DNA from 2 places in the Massilimicrobiota sp. An142 genome. Region 2 is predicted to be linked to the other one. Evidence: riboswitches for the same ligand, from Rfam matches in the RefSeq annotation. Region 2 holds a riboswitch; the other holds the start of a gene.

Region 1 (10,178 bases), on a different contig from region 2:
TGAATAATCCCATAATTTTCTTTCATATCATCATAAGTCTGCATAAATAGACATTTTCCCTGATGGATATAAACAATATAATCAGCTATTTTATCTAAATCACTGGTAATATGTGAAGACATAATCACTGTATGATTCTCATCTTCAGTAAAATCTCTAATTAAATCTAAAATTTCATCACGAATAATAGGATCTAATCCACTAGTTGCCTCATCAAGAATAAGCAATTTGGCATCATGACTAAAAGCTATAGCAAATTCAAGTTTCATTTTCATTCCTCTAGAAAAGAATTTTAATTTCTTATGATAAGGTATATCAAATTGTTTTAAATATTTTAAATACAACTCATGATTCCAATTTCTATACGTATGACTTAAAATACGATCAATCCATTGTGCAGTTAATTCAACATCATAATGTGATGTTTCAAAAATAACAGCTAAATCTTCTTTAATCTCTTTTTCATATTGATGAAAATCTTTTCCAAAATAAGATAATTTCTGATATTGAGATTGAACAATTCCAAGTATAGCATTGATAAAAGTTGATTTTCCTGCCCCATTTTCACCAACAATACCTACAATTGTTCCTTTAGGAATATTAATTGATATATCTTCTAATATAAAATCTTTATATTTCTTTGTTAGATTTTTAATTTCAATAGCATTATCCATAAACTATTTCTCCTTGTCTATTTCCTCAATCATTTCTATTAATACTTTTTGAGAAATGCCACTTTCCTGAGCCAATGAATATGCATCTTTAATTAAAGATTTGATTCTTCTTAAATTTTCTTCACGAATAAAATCTTGGTTTTGACTTGCAACAAAAGCTCCTTTTGCAGGAATAACAACAATAAATCCATCTTTAGATAACTCATCATAGGCTCTTTGAGTTGTAATAATACTGACATGTAAATCCTTTGCTAACTTGCGCATAGACGGCAAAGAATCATTTGGTTTCAATTGGCCATTCATAATCATTGCTTTGATTTGAAAGACAATTTGTTCGTAAATAGGCTTTGAACTTGTTTGGCTTAATATAATTTCCATGCATCTTCTCCTTGTAATCATATATACTGTACATATCTTACATATACAGTATATATGATTTTTCTATATCTGTCAATACTGTATATATACAGTAAAAACAAAAAAAGAATGCTTATTTTCATAAACATTCTTAATCTTTTATTTTATAAATTCAACAACACTTCTTATCATAGCTCCTGTTGCACCAGTACCATCATTGTCCGCTGTTCCTGCAATATCTAGATGAATCCATTTTGTACCTTCTTCTACAAAAGCATTCAAGAAATTAGCCGCAATGCTTGCTCCTGCACCAGGTTTTCCCATAGAATTTTTGAAATCTGCGCTATTTGATTTAATTTTTGCGAAATATTCATCATCCATTGGTAATCGCCATCCCTTTTCATCGGCTGCTTTCATGGCTTGTTCAAATTCTTGATAATAGGCATCATCATTAGCGAAAACACCTGTATAAACATCTCCTAAAGCAGCTACACATGCTCCTGTAAGAGTCGCTAAATCAATAAGATGACTAGCTCCTAGTCTTTGTGCATACGTGATAGCATCACATAAGATCAGTCGTCCTTCTGCATCTGTGCTTACGACTTCGACTGTCTTTCCTGATAGTGTTGTGATGACATCCTGTGGTTTATAGGCTTTTCCATTCACCAAATTCTCTGTCACTGGAATGATTCCATAAACATTTGTCTTGGCTTGGATACCAGCAAGAATCTTCATGATTCCTAAAACATCTGCTCCTCCACACATGTCATACTTCATGCCATAGCTGTTTGATTTGAGGTTGTATCCTCCTGAATCAAATGTGATTCCTTTTCCTATCACGGCTTTATGCGGTGCATTTCCATTATGCGTATACTTCAATACAATCATGTAGGCTGGTATATGACTTCCCTGATTGACGGACAGAATGCCTCCTGCTTTCATTTCCTCTAAGGCACTCTTGTTGAGTATTGTATATTCAATGTTATACGCCTTAGCCAGTTCGACAGCTTCTTTCACCATGTCTTCTGGTGTCATCAGATTGGATGGTGTATCGGCAAGTCTTCTGGCATAGTTGATACCTTCTCCATAGATTCTTCCTGTTTCGATATCCTTTTCAACATATCCTGATGATACAATATCCAAATCAGCTATCATTTTCACATCATGTCCAATCTTGCATTCCTGATACTGGGCAATGATATGTGATTCTACCCATATTCTGACAAAAGCATGCTTATCAATGCCTTCATCAAGATGATCAGTCATCAGCTGAACAGGTTCACTGATATTTTTTGAGATATTCAAAACTAACTTTCTAAGTTTGGCTGTAGTTAGTTCACTAACATCACCAAGACCAACAAAAAGAATATAAGGAAAATCATATTTTCCAAGTGTATAGACTTTTGTGGATTGATTGAAGTCTTTATTGATGGTTGTGTTGATATCATATCCTAAGGTATCACATATATCATTCAAGACACTTTGATGGTGATAGATCGGATAAATCATTATTTTATTGTCTGGTTGTTTTAACTGTTTCATGAAACAATCCTCCTTATGATATATATCATATCACTTTTTGATAACGAAATAAAATAATTCATTAATTTTACCCTTAATCCTATAATATTTGCTTATTCTCTTATTTTTAAAGAGAATAAAAAAATATGAAACATATTGTTTCATATCAAAATAGCCAATCCCATATCAAGGATTTTGTTTCTATATCTTCAGTTGTTTCACAATAATTGACCTTTAAATCTCCTGTTAAGGTTTTCCCATTTCCTTTTCCTAAAACAATAGTATAAACACCCTGGTTAAAGGTTGCCTGATAATCACTCTGATGATCAGCTAAAGCCTGATCTGGATTATCAACCCCTTTGACCCATTCTTTATAATCTGTTAGTAATTGATTTTTTATATCATACATGTCTTGAATATCAGTTTGTTGATAACTGTTAGATATAATTTTATATTTAGGAATGTCACTTTTCGCTTCAACACTGACACATAACATGCATACAAGTATAATAAAAACGATTTTTTTTATATTGTTCATATTGTTTATCACCTCATATGTGAATTATGAACATATATAAAAACTTTATACCTCAATAAATAATCTTTTTTGAAGAAGATATTGCCAGACTTTAATAAGTCTACCAATCATAACTGCTGAAATGATAGTTCCTATGCCTATTCCCATAATAGGATTATATGTTATCCAACTTAAAACAAGCGAACATAAAATCATAGAAATATCAAACATATTTTTGACATTATAGAAAGGATAATGGAAAACTTCACTTATTGTTTTCACAATGCCATCGCCTGGATTCAATACAAAGTTTGTTTCACTTGTCAAATAAACGCCTAAAGAAATACAAAGTAAAGCAATACATAATAGTAACAATGAATGTATAAAAGATGATGGTGCTATATGAATGATATAATCATAAAAGTCATTAAGATAACCAAATACAAAAGATAGCGGTATTTCTAAAAGGTATTCCTTAGTTATTTTCTTTGATAATAAACATTGTATTCCAACAAACACAATATACCAGATAATAGAGGCTGTTCCTAATGATATATGAAATATTTGACTTGTTGTATAAATGGAACTTGATAATGCAGCAACTCCTAGTCCTGTAGAAATATTCAATACAATTCCTAATGCTAAAAAATTTAAACCAATAATATAAATAATGATTTTTTTCATAATCTAACTCCTTCAATTTATACTTATTTTAATCAATTTATTATAATTGTCTCATATAAAAACGATATAATATAATAACTAAAAGTTATAATAAAGGAGTTTTTCTATGAATATTCAACAATTAAAATGCTTTGTCGAAGTTTCTAAAACTTTAAACTTTACAAAATATTTATTTCTCAAACAGCTGTTAGTAATCATATTAAACATTTAGAAGAAACACTTGGTTTTCATTTGTTTATAAGAAACAAAAAGCATGTTCAGTTAACTCAACAAGGAAAAATCTTTTTAAAAAGTGCTCTTAAAGTCTTGGAAGCAAATCAAGAATGTTATCAAATGATTCAATATTTACATCATGAAAATTTTGGTCAATTAAGAATTGGATATTTAAAAGGCATTGAACATTGCATTATGATTAAAAATATTCAGAACTTTTATCAACACAATAAACATATGGATATTCACCTTTATCGTGATTCTAGACAAGAAATTGAAGAGCTGTTAAAAAATCATAAAGTTGATTGTGTATTTACTGCTAGAGTTGGTCATGATCCTATTCCTTTTGAAGATCAGTTTGATTATCTCCATATTTATTCTTATTCTCTTGTTGTTGCTATGAATAAAAATCATATTTTATCTTCATATCCTTCTTTAGACTATTTTGATATAAAAAATCAAACACATGTGATTATGGATACAAGTCATCCTGATTTTAAAAGCCATGATTTAGATACTCTTTTCATGCATTTAGCTATTAGTCAGGATACTGCTATCTTAGCCCAATTTGTTGAAGATTATTATGCTTATCAAAAATATCTTTGCTTTTTACCTTTAAAAGACTTTTCTCAACAATTCCATATTTATCTGATTTGGCATAAAAACTCTCAAAATAAAAGTTTGAATGCATTTTTACAAAGTATCAAAAAAGAGAAAGAATAATGTTTCTTCCTCTTATTGATAGTCTTCCTGTACATCAAAAGCAATTAAATCATCAAAAGTCTGTCTTCTAATCACTAATTTACTTTTGCCCTGATATGTAAAAACAACAGCTGGCTTTGGTAACTGATTATAGTTAGAAGACATGGAATAATGATAGGCCCCTGTTGAAAATTGAGCAAAGATATCACCAGGTTCAGGATATGGTAACATAATGTCTTTAACAACAATATCAGCAGATTCACAAACCTTTCCAGCAACAGTCACTTTTGTATCACGACGTTCATAAGCTTTATTAACGATAATACCATCATATTGTGCATCATATAAAGCTGTTCTAATATTATCCGTCATTCCACCATCAACACTCATATAAGTACGAACATCTGGAATGTCTTTGACTGCTCCTACTGTATATAATGTAATTCCAGCATTACCAACAACATAACGTCCTGGTTCTACAAGTACCATTGGCATTTCCCAACCACGTTTATCATAACCATCTTTAATAATATTCATGATTTCAGAAGTGATTGTTTCAAATTCTAGTGGTTCATCTTTTTTGGTATAGGCAATTCCATATCCACCACCAGCATTTATCTTTTTCACCATAATACCTAATTGATCATATATTTCATAGGCAAAACGTACAAAACGATGCATAGCACTGATATAAGCATATAAATCAAAAACCTGTGAACCAATATGGCAATGTATACCTTCAAATTCAATATGTGTAGAATCGGCAATTTGTTGGATAGCTTTTAAATAAATGCCATTTCTAGCACTGAAACCAAACTTTGTATCCTTATGTCCAGTTTGAATATATCCATGTCCACCAGCTTTAATTTCTGGCACAACTCTTACAGTTGCATAAATGGTTTTATCGTATTGAGTTGCTATTTTTTCAATTAATTCTATCTCATAAAAATTATCAATCACAAAATGATCAACATCATGAGCTATCGCATAATCTATTTCAGATGGAAGTTTATTATTTCCATGGAAATAAATTTTATGAGGATCAAAACCAGCTTTTAAGGCAATAGAAATCTCTCCTGCACTCACACAGTCAATACCAATACCATATTCACTAGCAATTTTATATATTTCTAAACAACTAAATGACTTTGAAGCAAATAATGGCAAAACATTATCATACTTATCTAAAAACTTTGTTTTTAATTCTTCAAATTGATGTCTTATATGTCCTTCACTCATAACATAAAGTGGCGTTCCATATTTTTTAACTAAATCCATTGCATTGACATCATCAATATATAAACTACGATCCCTAATTTGAGCAAACTGTGTCTGTAAAACCATTGTTCTTCCCCTTTAATATAAATTCTTTAAACTAAATAAACCATTTTCTTTATCAGCAATCTTCAAACATGCTGAAATAGCCCCTTGTACAAAAACTTCTTTTGATAAAGCTGTATGTTTGACTTCAATAATTTCATCATGTCCCGCAAATAAAACACTATGTTCACCAAAAATTGTTCCAGCACGCACAGATTGAATACCAACTTCATTTCTTTCACGTTTATGATGAACAGTAGAACGATCATAAACTTCTTTTGTCTCTTCAATATCTTCATGAATCACATCATATAAAAGTTTAGCTGTTCCACTTGGTGCATCAATTTTTTGATTATGATGTTTTTCAATAATTTCAATATCATATCCATTTTCATAAAATTCTTTTGCTACTTCTTTGACAATCTTTGTTAACATAGAAACACCAAAAGATGTGTTATATGATTGAAAAATAGGAATTTGTGAAGATGCTTCTTCAATATGTAAAATTTGTTGTTCACTATATCCTGTAGTTGCTAGAACAAGTGCACAATGATTTCTAACACCAAATTTTAAAATATCATTTAAATTATCTGGATGCGAAAAATCAATAATAGCATCTACTTTTTCATGAACTTCATTTAAAGATGCATACATTTTTTCATCAATTTTCGCATCAAAGACAGGAGAAACAACACCAACTAAATTCATTTGGGCGTTATCTCTCACTGCTTGCGTTACTTTTTTACCCATTAAACCAAAACCATAAACCAATACATTCATATTAATAGCCCTTCTTTTCAAATCTTTCCATAGCATCAAATAATAATTGTTTATTTTTTTCTGTTGTTGGGATTAATGGTCTTCTGACCATTTCACCACATACACCCATTTTTTTCAGTGCAGCCTTAGGCATAATTGGATTGACATCAATAAATAAATATTTGCTGACATCATTGAAATCATATGCCATTTGTCTAGCTAAATCCATATCACCATGTAGCACAGCTTGAGCAAATCTTTCTGTTTCTCTTGGATAAAGATTAGATAAAACAGAAATGACCCCTTTTCCTCCCGCAGCAATAAACGGTAAAATATTATCATCACAGCCACTATACATATCAAAATCTAAATCTTTTGTATGTGTTAAAACATCCATAGCATAAGCAATATTATCAGTTGCATCTTTCATAGCCTTAATATTTCTATGTTTAGCAAGTTCTACAACTGTATCTACTGCAATATTCATTCCTGTACGACCTGGTACATTATATATAATCATTGGAATATCAACACGATCTGCAATATAAGTATAATGATCAATTAAACCTCTTTGACTTGTCTTATTATAATAAGGTGTTACAACTAAAATAGCATCTGCGCCAACTTCTTTTGCAAACTTTGCTTTTTTCAAAGCTGTTTCTGTATCATTTGAACCAGCTCCCGCAATCACTTTCACACCTGTTCCTTTTGTCATTTCCATGACAATCTTTGTTAATTCAAATTCTTCATCAATATGAATTGTTGGTGTTTCTCCAGTTGTTCCATTCACTAAAAGAGCTTGTACTCCACCATCAATCATTCTTTGCACTTGTCTTTTAAAGCCATCATAATCAATGCTTCCATCATCTAACATTGGTAATACAAGCGCAACTGCACTTCCTTCAAAAATTGGTTCCATAATTTTCCTCCTATTTATATTCATTTTGAATTTCTGACAAAGCTAAATCAACATATTCCAATGGAATCACACATGAAATAGATACTTCTGATGTTGTGACTTGAAGTAAAGGAATTTGATGTTTCCCTAATAATGTAAATAACATTGCAGCAACACCTACTTCATCTTTCATTTCATGACTTTCCAGTTTAATTTTCGCAACTTGTCTATTTTGATAAATTTGCATACGTGGATGTTTTGATCTTATCAACGATAAAGCACGATCTAAATTTTTCTGATCGTCTTGACTACATGTAAAATCAATACGCATTTCATCTTCTAACATCACTTCAGAAATCATATCTATATTGACATTCATTGAAGAAATGGTTTGAAAAATATCTCCAACAAATAATGAATTCTTTTCTACATTCATGAATTTAACTTGAATAATATGATGATCTGATTCAATCAATTTCAATATTTCCACCTTCTTTAAAATAAAAAATTGCAATGGTACCATTGCAATAATAAATATTATTTTATTAAGGCAATAGCACACCACTTCATTACAAAGTGACAGTGATATAGATATTCTCTATACCCCCAGGCAATAATCACATGCAAATAATTATCCCTTCGGCAATCGTTCCTCCTTCTTTTTAGTTGCATCTATTGATAAAAGAACTCTTAACTCTTGCACCTCTATCTTTTTTAATACTATCATATGACTTCATTGAAAGCAACCTTTATTTTTTGTTCAATTATGTTATACTTGTAAAAAAAGAAAAGAGGTTTTTATGATGATTATATTTTATACACTCCTATCCTTATTTCTTATTATAACACCTTTTCTATATTTTCTTCGTATATTTGAACATATGAAAAAAAGTTGGCGTTATACTTTATCTATTTTAACACTTATAGCCATCATAACACTTCTTATAGAAGTCATTTTTCAACCAACATCCTCTTTATGGTTTGTTTGGAACAATATAATAAATTTTTATATCCTATGCTCTTTTTGTTTTTTTATATGGATTGGTTTATATCATTTATGGTGTCATATCATTCATCATAAACATCATTCTTTTTTTATAATATGTCTTTTACTTGTATCTATTTCTATAACTGGTTTAGGATATAGCTCTCATTTTCATAAAGAGATCACAGATTACCATGTCACTATTCCTAAAAATACGACTCTTTCATCATTAAAAATAGTCTTTATAAGTGATATTCATATTGGTAGTGGAACAAGCCCTCAACAAATCAAAAATCTTGTTGATACATTAAATCAAAATCAATATGACCTCATTTGTTTGGGTGGTGATATATTTGATGAAAATTCTCCTCAAGACTATATCGAACAAACATTAAAAATATTATCTGCTGCTCATTGCAAATATGGTATTTATGCAATTGATGGTAACCATGAAAAATACATTTCTCTATCTAGTCAAAAACTTTATCAAAAATACAAAATCACTTATTTAAATGAAAAATTTGTATGTATTGATGGACTGTTTAATATAATAGGACGAGAAGATGTCAGTTTACATTCTTCAACTTCCATAGATACAATTTGTGAAAATATGGATAGTTCACTACCAACCATTGTTTTAGATCACAACCCTGGTCGATATAAAGAAAATCAAAAATATGCTGATATTCAGCTTTCAGGTCATACACATGCTGGACAGATTTTTCCTGGAAATGTCATTACCAATTTGCTTTATGATAATGATTATGGTTTATTGGTACAAGATCATCATTCATTAATTGTTTCCAGTGGTTATGGTTCATGGGGATTTCCTATAAGATTTATGACAAATTGTGAATATGTTGAAGTATATGTTTCATTTTAAGAAAAAATTTTTTTATGGTAGACTTTTGAATTCAAATAATATATCATATGAAAAGCGAGGTACAGGTATTATGGTTATAGAATTAGACAGTCAATTTGAAAATAGAAAAGAAATCATTGAAAATATTGTGAGAAAGGTTATTCAAGATCACAATATTGAAATATCTGATGTTTCTTTTGATAACTTAATTATTCATCTTTCTTTATGTATTTCTAGAGAAATCAATGGAACTTATATTCCAACAAGTGAAAGTCAGATTAATCATTTAAAAAGTCATGAATATTATGGTGTTTCTAAACAAATTATTGATCAGTTAGATCAACAATTTCATGTTGAAATTGATGAAAATCAAATTCAATATGTCACTATGTATTTAGCAAATATTAATCTGTTAGATATTGATTTTAATTGTGAGTTTGATTTATGTGATGATGAAACTGAAGATATTATTAATGAAACAATCAACCGTATTGAAGCCGATCTTCAATTAGATTTAAGAAAAAACAAAGAATTCTATACAGGTATAACACTTCATTTCTATCCTGCTTTAGATCGTTTACAAAACAATCATCAACTCACTAACAACCCATTAAAAGATAAAATTCAAGCTCAATTCCAATTAGAATATAAGTGTGCAGAAATTTTCAATGATATTGTCAATGAAC
Region 2 (10,178 bases):
ACATTGATGCATGGAGTCTTTTTAAATATTTATGGTAAAGGTGTTGTGATTCGTGGTGATAGTGGTATTGGTAAATCAGAGATTGCATTAGAACTAATTAAGCGTGGACATTTTTTGATTGCTGATGATGCTATTGAACTTTACCATATTGGTCAAGGTATTGTGGGACGTGCACCAGAAGTTTTACGCAATTTATTAGAAATCAGAGGTATTGGGGTTATTGATGTTTCTAAGATGTTTGGGGTCGCCTCAGTATTACCAAAAGATCATGTTGATTTAATTATTCAGTTGGAACGTTGGCTTCCATCACGTGAATATACAAGAATTGGTATGGAAGAAGATGACGTTATGGAAGAAATCTTGGGTATCCAAATTCCTAAAATTGTCGTGCCAGTCACTGGTGGAAGAAGTATGTCGGCTATTATAGAAGCAGCTGTGATGAATATGCAACTTAAAGATTCTGGATTTGATTCAAGCAAGGAATTTGTCAATCGTATTCTTGACAATATTAAGAGTAAATCATCATGACATTCTTTGAAGATTTTTCAACTTTTGTCACTATTGGACCAATCCATATTCAGTGGTATGCGGTTTGTATTCTCACAGGTGCATGTATTGCATATTTTTTAGGGCAATACCGTTTTAAACAATTAGGGTATTCCAAAGACATTTTATCTGATTATTTCTTTGCAGTCTTATTGATTGGAATTGTCGGTGCTAGAATCTGGTATGTTATTTTTACCTTTGATGAAATGTATGCTTCTCAACCATTAGAGATTTTTGCTATTTGGCATGGCGGTTTAGCTATTCAAGGTGGAATCTTTGCAGGACTGATTTATAGTTATTATTTCTTTAAAAAGCATGATATTCCATTATTACTGGCTGGTGATGCCATTATGCCTGGCGTATTGATTGCCCAGGCGCTTGGAAGATGGGGAAACTTTTTCAATCATGAAGCATATGGAGGAGAAGTTAGCTTATCATTTTTACAGTCTTTGCATCTTCCACAATTCATTATTGATAATATGTATATGAATGGGGTATATCATCATCCTACATTTTTATATGAATCAATGGGAAATATAATGGCTTTTTTGCTTATTGTGTTTGTGATTAGAAGATTTCAAAAACACCAGGGTGTTCAATTCTTTAGTTATTTCCTATTCTATGGTTTAGTGCGTTTCCCAGTTGAAGGATTACGTACAGATAGTCTTATGTTTGGACCAATTCGTATGGCTCAATTGATTTCAATTGCTTTTATTATAGCTGGTCTTATTGGAATCATTTATGTTCATTTAAAAGGAAAAGAAGTCCATTACATTGATATGAGTTAAATGTGGTATATAGCCACATTTTTTTCTTATGTGTTTTGTTCATGAATATTTCATATAAGGAGCGTATAATGAAAATATGAGGTGATTTTATGCATAACTCTGCAAAGAAAATTATTAAACAATATCATGATAATCAGGACGTTTATCGTTCTTTGAAACATGATATTGAAGATATTTTTACACGTATTATTGATACCCATCATTTTCGTATTTCTAATATGGCGATTAGGATTAAAAGCGAAGGCGCATTAATGAAAAAAATCACATATAAGAATAAATATACGGACATTCGTCAAATTACAGATGTTGTGGCTTGTCGTATTATTACTTTATTTGAAAATGATGTTGATCGTATTTATGATTGTGTAAAAGAAAATTTTGATATTGTAGAATATAATGATAAAAGAAAGAAAAATTATGATGATCGTATTGACTTTGGTTATAATTCTTTGCATCTGTTAATTAAATTTAATGATGAAAGATGTCAATTGATTGAGTATTCTGCGTATAAAGATATTATTTTTGAATTACAGATTCGTACGACATTACAACATTCATGGGCAGAAATAGAACATGGGCTAGGATACAAATCACAGTATGAAATTCCTAAGGATATTCGTAGACGATTAACACGTCTTTCAGCATCATTAGAATTGTTAGATGAAGAATTTGTACAGATTGCAAGAGAAGTCGATGAATATAATAAGGGTATTGTGCATATTGAAAAAGTTTTAAAAACAGATATCAATGCCAATTCATTGGCACAATATGTCAATACATCACCACGCATTAATAATATTTTAGAAAAATTGCATACAGAATTTCAATTTCAGTTTGAAAGAGATTCAGAACTGATTTCACAATCTCGACTGGTTCAAAGATTCCATTATATGGGATATACGTATATTAATGAATTGGATGATTTTGTAGAAAATCATATGAAAGAGATTGAATGGATTTCACGTGAACGTATTGAAAACAATAAAGAAAATCAAAAGATTAATATTTATAATGTTTTGGTTTGGATTTCACTTGTTATGTTAGCAAATGAAGGATCAGCAGATCCAGAAGATATCTTTACCAAAGAAAGTATTGAACGATTACAGACGTTAAAAGGAATTATTGAAGAAAAACAGATGACTGTATCTTAAAAAAATCAGCAGGAATTCATATTTTTTTGTGAAAAAATGTGAAAAAAGTTGACAAGACATGAAAAAGAGTATAGCATAAAGAACGTAAAATAAAAGAATTAGAGGCAGCAGTGTATCAGAGTACCATTTGGAGTTGGCAAACGAAGAAGAATGGGAAAGGTAATCATTGCCGAAAGATAGATATTGGCAAATCTCTATCTTGGGGTTATGGGAAATACTCATAACACTCCTTCATGAAAATGAAGAGGCGCTATTAATATGGTCATTAAAGTCGTGTTAATAGCACGGCTTTTATTTTATATGTATATAGAAAGAGAGGGTTTATATGAAAAAATTAGGAAAAGTTTTAGTGGCTATGGCAATGGCAATGACTTTATTTGGATGTGGTGGTGGTGAACAGGCATCAGCCAATAAAGATCAGTTTGTTGTGGGAATGGAATGTTCTTATGCACCATTTAACTGGCAGACAAGTCAGGAAAGTGATACAACAGTATCATTAGGTAATGCTGGATATGCTGATGGATATGATGTACAGATTGCCAAAAGAATTGCGGATGATTTAGGAAAAGAACTTGTGATTAAGAAAATATCATGGGATGGATTAACAGTGGCTTTGGAATCTGGTGAAATTGATGCCATTATTGCTGGAATGACAGCGAATGAAACAAGAGAAGAAGGTATTGATTTTACAACACCATATTACGATAGCGAAGGTATGATTATGATTGTACGTAAAGATGGTGAAGAAGCAAAGTTTACAGATATTCAACAATTCAGTGGTAAAAATGTTGTTGGGCAAAAAGGAACAAACTATGATGATGTCATTGATCAGATCAAAGGTGTTCATCATGCTACAGCAAAAGCCACTTATCCTGAAATGGTTGTTGCTTTACAACAGGGAGATGTGGATGGAATCACTGCAGAAATGGCTGTTGCTGAAGGTGTTGTTGCAGCCAATAAAGATTTAACAATTGTACATTTTGATGAAGGAAAAGGTTTTGAATGTGATACAACAGTATCTATTGGTTTAAAAGAAGGAACAAGAGATAGTGAATTCTTTAAACAGGTACAGGCATCTTTAGATAAGATTACGGTAGATGAAAGAAAACAACTAATGACTGAAGCTGTTGATAGACAGCCAGCAGGAGAATAATTTATGAGTATTGATTTTGCAAAAGCATGGGAAATATTTGTTGAAAATATGTCTCTGTTCAGTTACGGTATTCAAATTACTTTATTATATGCTGTTGTAGGAACTGTTTGTGGTTTTCTTATAGGGTTAGTTGTAGGTGGTATAAGAGCTATTGAAATCAATGATTATGATTCATCAGTCAGTCGTCTATTCAAACGCTTAGGAAAATGGATTACAGGTTTTTATATCTGGGTTTTTAGAGGAACACCAATGATGGTACAGGCTATGTTTTTATATTATTTATTAAAGCCTGCTTTCAATTGGACTCCTTTAGTTGCTGGATTGTTTATTATCTCTATTAATACAGGAGCATATATGGCTGAAATCATTCGTGCAGGTATTCAATCTGTTGATGCAGGACAGAGTGAAGCTGCAAAGAGTTTAGGAATGACAACAAGTCAGACACTTATATCAGTGATTTTTCCACAAGCTATTAAAAATACATTTCCATCAATTGGGAACCAGTTGATTGTTAATATCAAAGACAGTTCTATGCTGAATGTTATTTCTGTAACAGAATTATATTTTCAGACGACATCTGTGGCAGGATCAAATATGAAATATATTGAATGTTTCTTGGTTGCTGCAATCATTTATTTATTTTTAACAACAATCAGTACCTTTATTTTAAATTATATCGAAAAAAGATTGAATTCTGAAAAACAAAGCAAGGACTTTTGCAGTTAGGAGATATTATGGATACAATTATTCAAGTACAACATTTAAAAAAGAGATTTAAGCAATTAGAAGTTTTGCATGATATCAATTTTGATATACATAAAGGTGAAGTTGTGACAATTATTGGTTCAAGTGGAAGTGGAAAATCAACATTATTACGTTGTATTAACTTATTAGAAAGATTAGATGATGGACATATTTTATATCATGACCAGGATATTTTAGATCGTCACTTTAATGTGAATCAATATCGTTCTAAAGTTGGTATGGTGTTTCAGGGATTTAATCTATTCAACAATTTAACAGTATTAGAAAACTGTATGATTGGACAAATCAAAGTTTTAAAAAGAAATAAAGAAGAAGCAAAACAAATGGCTTTCAAATATTTAGAAAAAGTGGGTATGAGTGCTTTTGCAAATAAAAGCAGTGTACAATTATCAGGTGGGCAAAAACAAAGGGTTGCTATCGCAAGAGCATTATGTATGAGTCCTGAAGTTTTGCTTTTTGATGAACCAACAAGTGCATTAGATCCAGAAATGGTTGGCGATGTTTTGAATATTATGAAAGAACTCGCTGATGAAGGTTTGACAATGATTGTTGTCACTCATGAAATGGAATTTGCGAAAGATGTATCAACACGTGTTGTTTTCATGGATCAAGGTGTGATTGTAGAAGAAGGGACACCAGAACAAATCTTCGAACATCCTCAAGAAGAACGTACACGAACATTTTTAAAACGTTATTTAAAAGCAAATGGATAAAGTATCAGAAATGATACTTTTTTTGTTGACATTGACCTAAGGGGATAGTTTATGATGAAAATGGGAGATGAAATGAGATATGAAAATACAGGAAGTTTGCAGTCAATGTCATGTGACAAAAAAAGCCATTTATTATTATGAAAAACAACAGTTACTTCATGTTTATAAAAATCAAAATGGATATCGTGAGTTCAGTGACGAAGATGTTCAAAGATTAAAAGAAATTATGATGTATCGTAGCTGGTCTATCTCTATTGCAGATATTCGCTGTTTATTGGATTTAGATGCTAATCAGAAAAAAGAATATCTTCAACAGATTTATACACAAAGACAAAAAGAACTTTCTTATCAACAAGAAAGTTTAAAACAGTTATATCATTTTATTGAAAGTGACAATACAGAAGACTCTTTTTCATTGGATGATATATGTCAAATCATGTCTGACAATATTCCTCAGCCATTCTTTGATATGTTCTATGAGCATTTTCTACCTTATCTTCATATTCATATTCGTACACAAAAACAACAGAATGCTTATGATCGTATTATTGATTTTTAGGATCATTTTCATATCAAAATTCCATGGACGTATCGCTTTTTGATGTGGATTTCTAAAACAAATCAAAAGCAGCTCAAACAAGTATGGCATGATGTCAATGTATATAAAAATCAATTGATGAATCAAGAAGATGCATATGAATCCATTAAGCAAATGGTTATCAAAAACTATGAGTTACAACAAAAATGGTGGTATCGTATACTGAGTTATCCAAATCGTCAGATGAAGATCAGATTAAGAGATAGTGGGTATTATGATATTTTGATACCAGCCATGTGTGAACTATCAGATGAGTATCATCAATATTATCAACAACTCATGGATTTCAATCAAAGAGTTTGTCAGGAACTTCATCTTTATTATGATTCTAAGTTTCGGTTAATAAAAAAATAAAGCCGAAACTTTATTTTTTTATAAGACCATCTGCAAATGTAAGAGGTAATCCAAAAACAATACCTGTATTTGGATTATCAATGCCACCAACTGATTCATCAACTGTTTTTCTGACTAAATCTACCTGACCATCTTCTACGATAAAAAAGATAGTGCGACTTTCAGGACGAGGATTTTCTAAAAACAAACGTAATGATCCTAAAAGATAGCTTTCATCAGAATCATCTATTGTCTTTATCATACCAGTAGATTCAATGATTGTTCCACCACGTACCCCGGCTCTTTTTAAGTTTGCAAGCAAATCATCTAAACAGTCAAGTTTATTTAAAACAACGACAATAACTTGCATTTCTATCACCACCTATATCTATTATATCGCTAGTTGAGATAAATATCTAGTTATTCTCATGAAATTGGTTTATAATAAACAATAAGATAAGGGGGTTTTATGATGGAATATCAATTTGCAAAACGTATGTCAAATGTAAAGGCATCTGCAATTAGAGAAATATTAAAGGCAACATCTGATCCAAAGATGATTAGTTTTGCTGGAGGAAATCCATCAGCGGAAGCATTTCCAGTTGAAGAAATTGAAAAAATATCTGCAGATATATTGACTAATGAGCCTATTAGTGTTTTACAGTATGGAATTACTGAAGGAGATCAGGAATTGATTCAGGCAGCGACACACTTTTTTAATCGTCATGAACAGGTTATGAAAGCTGATGATCAAATGATAATTACTTCTGGATCACAACAGATTATGGAATTTGTGGCTAAAATATTATGTAATGAAGGTGACGTTGTGATTTGTGAAAATCCTAGTTTTTTAGGAGCTTTAAATGCATTTAAATCATTAGGTGCTGTTTTAAGAGGTATTGAATATAAAAATGGACAATTAGATTTAGAGGCCTTAAAACAGGCTTTACAAATGGAGCCAAAACCAAAATTTATGTATCTGATACCTAATTTTCAAAATCCAACAGGAATGACAATGTCATTGGAAGTCAGAAAAGAAATTTTAAAATTAGCTAAAGACAATGGTGTTCTTATTTTAGAAGATAATCCTTATGGAGATTTAAGATTTGAAGGTGAAGCTATTCCTTCTATAAAATCATTGGATGAAGATGGATTGGTTATTTATGCAGCAAGTCTTTCTAAAATTATTGCGCCTGGAATGCGTGTGGCTTGTTGTATAGCACCAAAAACGATTATTCAAAAAATGACAGTTGCCAAACAGGCCAGTGATGTTCATTCTAATCTTTGGGCACAAAAAGTAATGGCACGATATCTTCAAAATTATGATATGGATGCACATATTGAACGTATTCGAATGATTTATAAACAAAAATGTCACTTAATGCTTGATGAAATGAAAAAACATTTTCATCCGGATGTTCAATATACAATACCAACAGGTGGAATGTTTATCTGGGTGACATTGCCTGAAAGTGTTGATATGTTGACATTTGTGAAAAAAGCTTTGGAAAAGAATGTGGCAGTTGTACCAGGAAATGCATTCTTAGATGATGATACGAAAGAATGTCATAGTTTTAGAATGAATTATTCAACACCAACCAATGAAAAGATCAAAGAAGGAGTGAAGATTTTAGGTGAAATAACATATGAAATGTTATCTATTTCGTCATAATTTTTAAAGCTGTTTATATATAATGGATAAATGGGAGGAAAAATAGTATGCCGTATATAACATTTACAACAACAAAAACATTAACATTAAATCAAGAAAAAGCATTAAAAGAAAGTGCTGGTCAATTAATTTCTATTTTACCTAATAAAAAAGAAGAAAACTTAATGATTCATATTGAAGATAATCAAGTCATGTATTTTAGAGGACAGGAAATGGAATGTATGAAAATATCTTGTCAGCTTTTTCATACAACAGATTATCAATATAAAAAAGAGTTTGCTGAAAAATTATTAAAAGAAATTGAACGTATAACAAAAATACCTGTGGAACAGCAATATCTTTCAATTCAAGAGTTTGAAAATTGGGGTAAAAATGGAGAATATTTATAGAAGTCAAAATGACTTCTATTTTTTTTAAAAAAAGACTTGCATTACATGAAATGATATGATAATATATTTAGGCAATCAAAAATGCTTGAATAGCTCAGTTGGTAGAGCAATCGGCTGTTAACCGATCGGTCGTAGGTTCGAGTCCTACTTCAAGCGCCATTTTTGTGGCCTGTTGGAGAAACGGTTAACTCACATGCCTTTCACGCATGCATTCACGGGTTCGAATCCCGTACAGGTCACCATATGGAGGTTTAGCTCAGTTGGGAGAGCATCTGCCTTACAAGCAGAGGGTCAGCGGTTCGAGCCCGTTAACCTCCACCATTTTTTTATGCCGGCTTAGCTCAATTGGTAGAGCAACTGACTTGTAATCAGTAGGTTGAGGGTTCAAGTCCTTTAGCCGGCACCATGTTTTTGACCCGCTAGCTCAGTAGGTAGAGCATCTGACTTTTAATCAGAGGGTCAGGCGTTCGAGTCGCCTGCGGGTCACCATTTATATGCGGATGTGGTGAAACTGGCAGACACGCTAGACTTAGGATCTAGTGCTTCGGCGTGCAGGTTCAAGTCCTGTCATCCGCACCAGACAAGCGGGTGTAGTTCAATGGTAGAACTTCAGCCTTCCAAGCTGACTACGTGGGTTCGATTCCCATCACCCGCTCCATTTTATTAATAGAGTAAAAAAACGCTGAGTATATCAACTAAATATCTATTTTGGCAAACTCAATAACAGTGGTTCGGCTATAAGCTATGTTGTAATCAACATAGTTTTTTTGTGCCTAAATTCAAAAGGAGGATTGATATATGGATGTTTCAGTAAAAAAATTTGAAGTTAAAAAGAAACGATACTATTGAAATGTTAAAAAAGAATCTGAAAAGGTATATGTTATTAAAACAATTTCCATTAAATTATTTGGATAGACTCCAGTCTTATAGTAGTTCACTTATAAAAGTTTCTGATAATTCGTCTTATCATTCTAATTAAAACAACTTAAGATGTTAAGAGAACTCAAAAATGATGAAGAAGACAATCTGTTTATAGAAAAGTATGAAAATGATAATTTGAAACCATGAAACATTATTTTTCTCGCATATGAAATATTTATAGACAGTCGTTAAAAAAAACTATAAAATAAAAAGTGTTCAAGGAGAATAAAATCTTGTAAATATGAAAAAATATCATTTATGTATAGATTTAAAACAAAATAGATTTTTAATCAAGAGAAGGTGTAAGAAAAGATGATTATATTTAAATTACTTTTACAATTGATCAGTAATTTTCCTTTATATGTTACTTATGGTTTTAAAAAATATCCGCTGGGGTTAATATGTTTGATTGTAATCAGTCTGAGTATACCTATTCTAAGTTATTGGGATATGAATATTGATTTAAAAAGCCTAAAAAGTGCTTCAAAAAAATATATTTTCTTATTGGTACTATTTTTCTTAGGACAATTTTTTGTTGGTTTATTACTAGGATTAACCGTTTTAGCAGGAGAATTTCTCATTATTTCAAATTCCGATTTAACGAGTCCTTATTTTTATATTGAAATATGTATAATTGCTGTAGTTTATGAATTTCTTCAGTGGAGAAGAATAAAAAATGGTGATTTTTTGCCAGATGACAGTGATACAGATGAATACATATCTGAATTTACATTGCCTTTTAAAATGATTTTGTTAATCATTGTATCATTTATATTTTTAGTTACTGATTTAGAAAATGTTTTACCTCATTGGGGAATGACTCTATTTGGAAATACAATTGGGCAATGGATATATAATGTATTCTTTTCACTTGCGATAAGTTATATGGTTGAAGTGGTTGTAAGTATTGTTCAATATGTCATTGTGAAAACTTTTAAACTTCCGTTTAAAATGATTCGTTCAAAACACTAGTGAAAATTTGAAGATTTAGCTTTAGTATTTTTCAATTATAAAAGAAGAGTGTAAGGAGAATATGTATATGAAAAAGATGATTTTATTAGTTATAATGTCAATGTGTATCTTAACAGGATGTAATAGTAGTGATAATAATGGAAGTGATGATATTATTGGTAAATGGCAAGGAAGCGA

Evidence for each region. A riboswitch is a leader RNA that binds a small molecule or an ion and turns the genes downstream of it on or off. The one in region 2 is predicted to bind lysine.
Region 1: linked by a shared signal. The riboswitch ahead of B5E87_RS13830 (ACT domain-containing protein) and the one ahead of B5E87_RS08650 (transporter substrate-binding domain-containing protein) in region 2 are both predicted to bind lysine.

Annotation. Positions count from the first base shown of each region.
Region 1 covers NZ_NFLD01000049.1:227-10,404, reverse strand. Annotated here, with positions in the region: gene B5E87_RS13875 (ABC transporter ATP-binding protein) at 1-674, opposite strand, end outside; gene B5E87_RS13870 (GntR family transcriptional regulator) at 678-1,052, opposite strand; gene B5E87_RS13865 (leucyl aminopeptidase family protein) at 1,191-2,573, opposite strand; gene B5E87_RS13860 (hypothetical protein) at 2,719-3,090, opposite strand; gene B5E87_RS13855 (YczE/YyaS/YitT family protein) at 3,136-3,753, opposite strand; partial or broken gene B5E87_RS15740 (LysR family transcriptional regulator) at 3,919-4,020, shown strand; gene B5E87_RS13850 (LysR family transcriptional regulator substrate-binding protein) at 4,060-4,689, shown strand; gene lysA (diaminopimelate decarboxylase) at 4,702-6,012, opposite strand; gene dapB (4-hydroxy-tetrahydrodipicolinate reductase) at 6,025-6,768, opposite strand; gene dapA (4-hydroxy-tetrahydrodipicolinate synthase) at 6,770-7,666, opposite strand; gene B5E87_RS13830 (ACT domain-containing protein) at 7,677-8,135, opposite strand; lysine riboswitch at 8,192-8,361, opposite strand; gene B5E87_RS13825 (metallophosphoesterase) at 8,527-9,513, shown strand; gene B5E87_RS13820 (BglG family transcription antiterminator) at 9,584-10,178, shown strand, end outside.
Region 2 covers NZ_NFLD01000018.1:30,336-40,513, forward strand. Annotated here, with positions in the region: gene hprK (HPr(Ser) kinase/phosphatase) at 1-528, shown strand, start outside; gene lgt (prolipoprotein diacylglyceryl transferase) at 525-1,334, shown strand; gene B5E87_RS08645 (GTP pyrophosphokinase) at 1,424-2,485, shown strand; lysine riboswitch at 2,577-2,746, shown strand; gene B5E87_RS08650 (transporter substrate-binding domain-containing protein) at 2,811-3,638, shown strand; gene B5E87_RS08655 (amino acid ABC transporter permease) at 3,642-4,364, shown strand; gene B5E87_RS08660 (amino acid ABC transporter ATP-binding protein) at 4,373-5,116, shown strand; gene B5E87_RS08665 (MerR family transcriptional regulator) at 5,196-5,675, shown strand; gene B5E87_RS08670 (hypothetical protein) at 5,718-6,068, shown strand; gene B5E87_RS08675 (hypothetical protein) at 6,079-6,417, opposite strand; gene B5E87_RS08680 (aminotransferase-like domain-containing protein) at 6,520-7,719, shown strand; gene B5E87_RS08685 (hypothetical protein) at 7,767-8,108, shown strand; tRNA gene B5E87_RS08690 (tRNA-Asn) at 8,192-8,267, shown strand; tRNA gene B5E87_RS08695 (tRNA-Glu) at 8,275-8,350, shown strand; tRNA gene B5E87_RS08700 (tRNA-Val) at 8,354-8,429, shown strand; tRNA gene B5E87_RS08705 (tRNA-Thr) at 8,439-8,514, shown strand; tRNA gene B5E87_RS08710 (tRNA-Lys) at 8,522-8,597, shown strand; tRNA gene B5E87_RS08715 (tRNA-Leu) at 8,605-8,687, shown strand; tRNA gene B5E87_RS08720 (tRNA-Gly) at 8,693-8,766, shown strand; gene B5E87_RS08725 (hypothetical protein) at 9,342-10,001, shown strand; gene B5E87_RS08730 (DUF5640 domain-containing protein) at 10,069-10,178, shown strand, end outside.